Regions from separate parts of the Arthrobacter sp. J156 genome, predicted to be linked through region 2. Evidence: riboswitches for the same ligand, from Rfam matches in the RefSeq annotation. Region 2 holds a riboswitch; the other holds the start of a gene.
What was found. A riboswitch is a leader RNA that binds a small molecule or an ion and turns the genes downstream of it on or off. The one in region 2 is predicted to bind S-adenosylmethionine.
Positions count from the first base shown of each region.

Region 1: linked by a shared signal. The riboswitch ahead of AC0QR5_RS01835 (bifunctional o-acetylhomoserine/o-acetylserine sulfhydrylase) and the one ahead of AC0QR5_RS14030 (ABC transporter ATP-binding protein) in region 2 are both predicted to bind S-adenosylmethionine.

Region 1 covers NZ_CM149650.1:391,126-394,323, forward strand. The annotation lists gene AC0QR5_RS01825 (CPBP family intramembrane glutamic endopeptidase) at 1-696, shown strand, start outside; gene AC0QR5_RS01830 (VOC family protein) at 721-1,365, opposite strand; SAM riboswitch class IV at 1,514-1,631, shown strand; gene AC0QR5_RS01835 (bifunctional o-acetylhomoserine/o-acetylserine sulfhydrylase) at 1,697-3,046, shown strand; gene metX (homoserine O-acetyltransferase MetX) at 3,076-3,198, shown strand, end outside.
Region 2 covers NZ_CM149650.1:3,032,340-3,035,537, reverse strand. The annotation lists gene AC0QR5_RS14035 (acyl-CoA dehydrogenase family protein) at 1-839, opposite strand, end outside; SAM riboswitch class I at 845-941, opposite strand; SAM riboswitch class I at 1,172-1,262, shown strand; gene AC0QR5_RS14030 (ABC transporter ATP-binding protein) at 1,268-2,143, shown strand; gene AC0QR5_RS14025 (aliphatic sulfonate ABC transporter substrate-binding protein) at 2,265-3,198, shown strand, end outside.

The DNA of each region.
Region 1 (3,198 bases), 980 kb from region 2:
TCGCTCGGCCAGTCCGCCGTCTACGCCGTTGTGAACCTGCTGGACAAGCTGTCCCGGGAGCCGCTCGCGCAGCAGACGACGCGCATGAACACGAGCCTGAACGACCGGCAGTACTTCGACCTGACGTACCAGCTCCTCGACATCGGCTTCTCGCTCGTACCCGTCGCGCTCGTCTTCTTCTTCCTGCACCAGGCCGGACGCAACGGCTTCCGGCTGTTCGGCTTCGATGGCCGCCGCCCGTGGCCCGACGCCGGCTGGGGCCTGCTCCTGTTCGGGGCGATCGGCGTCGGCACGCTCGGCGTCTACGCGGCGGGCCGGGCCCTGGGCATCACCACGGCGATCGTCCCCGCGGCCCTGGATCCGTTCTGGTGGACCATCCCCGTGCTCGTCCTCTCCGCGGTGCGCCACGGGATCCTCGAGGAGGTCGTCGTCGTCGGCTTCCTCTTCCACGTGTTGCGCCGGATCGGCTGGGGCCCCTGGGCCGTCATCGTCGCCAGCGCGCTGTTCCGCGGCAGCTACCACCTCTACCAGGGGTTCGGGCCGTTCATCGGCAACGCCCTCATGGGACTCGCCTTCGGCTGGTTCTACCACCGCTACGGCCGGGTCATGCCGCTCGTGATCGCCCACGCGCTCCTGGACTCGGCCGGGTTCGTCGGATACGCGCTCCTGGGGCCCGCGATCGGCATCGGTTCCTAGCGGGCCCGCCTTGCGGGCCGTGGGCTAGAGGGTGACCGGGCCGTTCGGCGTCTCGAAGGTCACGGACAGGATGCCGGGGGTGCCGTTCGGGGCCTGCCACTCGACGTCCACTCCCTCGAGCGGGTTCTTCTCCGGCGTGCCGAGCCACTCGCGGACGCGTTCGACGGAACCGGCGATCGCGATGCGGCTGATCCGGCCGGCCGGATCCAGCGCCTTGGAGGGGTGCAGCTCCTCGGTGCCGTCGTCCCAGCGCAGCATGTAGGGCACCTGCGGGTCGGCGATCAGGCCCTTGATGCCGATCTGCTGCCACGTGAGCTCGCGGCCGTCGGGGAACTTGCGATTGCCGGGGACCGAGGCGCGTCCGAGCCGCTCCTCGAAGGGGGCGAGGTCCTCCACCGCCACGCACCAGCCCATCCAGCCGCCGCCCATTTCCGAGCGGGCCCTCACGGCCTGCCCGAACGGGGCCTTGTCCGAGGCCGGATGGTTCAGGACCTCGACGACCTCGAGGTACTGCTTGTTCTCGAGCGGGAAGATCACGTTCCGCGTCCCGAACCGCGGATGGACACCGCCCTTGACCGATTCAAGCCCCAGCTGTTCTTCGATCCTGGCCGCCGTGGCCGCCAGACCGTCCTGTCCGCACGCATATGAAACATGGTCCAACCTCATCATGGGTTCATGATGGCACTTTGTGATGTGGGTCTCGACTTAGGCTCCCCTTGCTTGTGGCGGCCGCGGAGGCGCGTCCGCTTTCACGCCGCGTCATATTCGCGCGGCGCCGCTTGCGGCCCCGCCCGCTCCCGGGCCAGACTGGATCCCAGGTCATGAGTGCCAGCGCTAAACCCCGGTTTGCTGGCCGGCAACCCTCCACTCGCGGTGGGGTGCCCCGGGTGAGGACCGGGCCGAGCATCAATCCCGATGCCCGGCAAGCGCGGGTCACGACCCCGTCGGCAGGCACGGCCGCCGGACGGGGGAACGGCCCTTCGATGGAAGGGAAGCCACCATGTCCAACCACTGGAACTTCGAGACGCGCCAGATCCACGCCGGCCAGAGTCCGGACGCGGCCACGGGCGCCCGGGCCCTGCCGATCTACCAGACCACCTCGTTCGTCTTCCCGAGCGCCGAGAGCGCCGCGGCCCGCTTCGCGCTGGCCGAGCTCGAACCGATCTACACGCGCATCGGCAACCCCACGCAGGAGGCCGTGGAGAACCGCATCGCGGACCTCGAGGGCGGCGTCGGCGCGCTGCTCCTGTCCTCGGGGCAGGCCGCGACGACGTTCGCGATCCTGAACGTCGCGGGCGCCGGCGACCACATCGTGGCCAGCCCGAGCCTCTATGGCGGGACGCAGAACCTGCTCAAGCACACGCTCGCCCGCCTCGGCGTCGAAGTCACCTTCGTCGCCGACCCGGACGACCTGGGGCTGTGGCGCGACGCCGTCAAGCCCAACACCAAGGCCTTCTTCGGGGAAGTCGTCTCCAATCCGCGCCAGGACGTGCTGGACATCGAGGGCGTGAGCGCGGCGGCCCACGAGGCCGGCGTGCCGCTGCTCGTGGACAACACGCTGTCCACCCCGTACCTGGTCCGCCCGATCGAGTGGGGCGCCGACGTCGTCATCCACTCGGCGACCAAGTACCTCGGCGGCCACGGCACGGCGATCGCCGGCGTGATCGTGGACGCCGGCCGCTTCGACTACGCCGCGGATCCGGAGCGGTTCCCGGGCTTCAACACCCCGGACGAGTCCTACAACGGACTGGTCTTCGCCCGCGACCTCGGCGTGGACGGGATCCTCGGGGCCAACCTCGCCTACATCCTCAAGGCCCGCGTGCAGTTGCTGCGCGACCTCGGTTCCTCGGTGGCGCCCTTCAACGCCTTCCTGATCGCGCAGGGCCTCGAGACCCTGAGCCTGCGGGTCGAGCGCCACGTCGCCAACGCCCAGAAGGTCGCCGAGTGGCTCGAGGCGCGTTCCGACGTCGTGTCGGTCGCCTATGCGGGGCTGCCCTCGAGCCCGTGGTTCGAGCGCGGACGCAAGTACGGTCCGCGCGGCACGGGAGCCGTGATCGCGTTCGAACTGGCCGGCGGTGCCGCCGCGGGCCAGGCCTTCATCGACGGGCTGCAGCTGCACTCCCACGTCGCCAACATCGGCGACGTGCGCTCCCTGGCCATCCACCCGGCGTCGACCACGCACGCGCAGCTGACCGAGCAGGAACGCCGCTCGGCCGGCGTCACGCCCGGCCTGGTCCGGATCGCCGTGGGCATCGAGCACGTGGACGACATCATCGCGGACCTGGAGGGCGGCTTCGCGGCGGCCTCCGCCGCCGACGCTCCGGCCGCCGACCTCGAAGCGGTGAAGTGAGCATCGACGTCGACACCGCACGCGGCACGATCGGACGGGGCGGCCAGGCGGCCGCCCCGTCCGGCGTGCCCTCCGGCGACGGCATCCTGCGCGTGCTGCGCACGGGCGCCTTCGCCTTCGAGACCGGGGGGTTCCTGCCCGCCGTGGACCTC
Region 2 (3,198 bases):
CGGCAGATGCCGGCCTGGACGGCGAGCAGGACCAGCTGGAACACGGCGGACTCGGGGTGGGCGGCCAGGTCCTCGGGGCCGAGCAGGGTGTCGACGGGGACGTCCTCGAAGTGGGTCGAGCCGGTGCCCGTGAGCTGCTGGCCGAAGCCGTCCCAGTCGTCGAAGATCTTCACGCCCGAGTGCTGGGTCGAGACGATCCCGACGTGCCGCCCCTCCGCGGACGGATGCGAGGCGGCGACGGCGACCCAGTCGGCGAAGATCGTTCCGGTGCAGTAGTACTTCTTCCCGCTGATCCGCAGCCGCCCCTCGCCGGCCTCGGCGAAGACGGTGTTGTGCCCGCCGAGGGGGTTGCCGCCGCGCTCGGTGTAGGCGTTGCCGACGAGCTGGCCGGCCGTGAAGCGCGCGAACCAGCGCTCCCGCACGGCCTCGTCGGGATGCTTCAGGACGAGCTCGGTGAAGCCGATGTGCGCGCGCAGCAGGTGCGCGACCTGGGAGTCGGCCTCCGCGAGCTCGATCAGCAGGCGGAACGTGTCCGTCAGCGAGGCCCCGTGGCCGCCGTGCTCCCGCGGGACGCGCAAGGCGCCGAAGCGGGCCCGGTTGAGCCAGCCCACCTGCTCGAACGGCAGGATGCGCTGGGCGTCCCGCTGGGCGGCTCCCGCGGCGATCTCCGCGAACACGGGGCGGAACTGCGCCGCGAGCTCCTCGTAGGCCTCCCCCACGGGGACGCCCGGCGTGAGCTTGAGCAGGTGGCGCGGTTGCGGCGCGGATTCGTCGACGGGCAGGCCCTCGGCGACGTGGACGGTGTCGAAGGCGTCGGTGGTCCCGGGCAAAGAAGTCATGGCGATCTCCATCGGTCCTGGCGGTAGCACCTTCCTCCCGTTCCCGGGAAGGGGTTGCTGCGGCGTCACGGAGCCAGATCTCTCGGCCGCTCTGGATGGTTTGTTGCGTCCATTCTGGACACGATCGCGGCCCGGACGCGAACGCGACGGCCTCCGGACCGGCCCGCCCGGGGCGCCGAGCACGGCGAACGGATCGAACATCAGGGCGGGGAAACCGCCAAACAACGCGGATTCTTCACCGACCGACCTCCTCGGACGGACCCCGCGAAACAATTCGCAACGAAGACGCCATTCTTTGCCGCGCCGCCGTCATGTGACGTTCACTGGAAGGGCAACCATCCAGAGCGGCCGAGAGATCTGGCTCGACGACGCCGCAGCAACCACCCCGACCGGGACCGGTGCTACCGCCAGGACCGATGGAGATGATCATGACCGCTGCACCCGCCCCCACGACCGCCGGGCCCGCACGCCTTGTGGCGCCGGAGTCCCCGGGCCCGACCGGACGCCCCGGGACGCCTCGGACCGCCGCCGGGGCCGCGCTGCCCGTCGCCTTCGAGGCCCTCACCCGCTCGTTCGGCTCCGGCGACTCCGCGCGCACCGTCCTGGCCGGCATCGACTTCGAGGTCGCCGCGGGCGAGGTCCTGGCGATCCTCGGCCCCTCCGGCTGCGGCAAGTCGACCCTGCTGCGCGCCGTCGCCGGGCTCGACGCTCCCACCTCCGGGCGCGTGGCGATCGGCACGGAGCCGGTCAACGGCCTCGACGAGCGCACCGCCGTCGCCTTCCAGGAACCCCGGCTCCTGCCGTGGCAGTCGGTCCGCGCCAACGTCGAGCTCGGGCTGCCGCGCGGCACGTCGAAGGCGGAGGCCGCCCAGCGCGTCGACGAACTGCTCGAGCTCGTCGAGCTCGGACCCTACGCCGGCCACCGTCCGCGCGAGATCTCCGGGGGCATGGCGCAGCGCACCTCGCTGGCCCGCGCGCTCGCCCGCCGCCCCGGCGTCCTGCTCCTCGACGAGCCGTTCGGCGCCCTCGACGCCCTGACCCGGCTCAAGATGCAGGACCTGCTCCTGGACATCCACCGCGCCCACCCGGCCACCGTCCTGCTCGTCACCCACGACGTCGACGAGGCCCTCCAGCTGGCCGACCGGATCCTGGTGCTCGGCCCCACCGGGAGCGGCCAGGGAGCGGGAATCGCCCAGGTCCTCGAGGTCCCCGGCGAGCGCCCGCGGGACCGCGCCTCGGCCGAGCTCGCCGCGCTGCGCTCCTCCCTCCTGGAGACGCTCGGCGTCGACCCGCACCGCCGCTGAACCACACCCGCACGACTTCCGGCCCCGCGCCGCGCCCGAGCCGGGCGGCCCCGGGAAGCCGGGCCCCGGCGTCGTTCCCTGGACGCCGCCCGCCATCACCACCACAGCAAAGGACCGTTCCATGACCCGCACCGCTTCCGCCCACCTGTCCCGCCGCCGCCTCCTGGGCCTCGGCACCGCCGGCGCCGCCGCCGTCCTGCTCGCCGCCTGCGCCGGCGAGGGATCCGGGCAGGCCGGGGCCGCCACGGCCGCCGGCGACGCCGCGGGATCCGGCGCCACCACCCTGAACATCGACTTCGCCACCTACAACCCGCTGAGCCTGGTCATCAAGGAGAAGGGCTGGCTGGAAGCCACGCTCGCCGACCGCGGCGTCACCGTGAACTGGATCCAGTCCGCCGGCTCGAACAAGGCCAACGAGGCGCTGCGCGCCGGCGCGATCGACGTCGGCTCGACCGCAGGCTCCGCCGCCCTCCTGGCCCGCGCCAACGGTTCGCCGATCAAGGTCGTCAGCCTCTACTCGCAGCCGGAATGGGCCGCGCTCGTCGTCCCCTCCGGATCGACCATCACCTCCGTGGAGGAGCTCAAGGGCAAGCAGATCGCCGCCACCAAGGGCACCGACCCCTACTTCTTCCTCGTCCAGGCGCTCGAGGAGGCCGGGCTGTCCATCAACGACGTCACGGTGCAGAACCTGCAGCACGCCGACGGACGCGCCGCCCTCGAGAACGGCTCCGTGGACGCGTGGGCCGGGCTCGACCCGATCATGGCGGGGGCCGAGGAGGCCGGCGCGACGCTGCTCTACCGCAACCTCGACTTCAACACCTACGGATTCCTCAACGCCACCGAGGAGTTCCTGGAGGCCTCCCCCGAGCTCGCGCAGGCCGTCATCGACGCCTACGAGAAGGCCCGCGGATGGGCCGCCGAGAACCCGGAGGAGACGGCCTCCATCCTCGCCGGCGTCGCCGGGCTGGACCAGGCCGTCGCGGACAAGGTCATCCTCGAGCGCTCCAACCTCGACGTCGACCCCGTACCCGGCGAGGCCCAGGTCACCGTCCTCA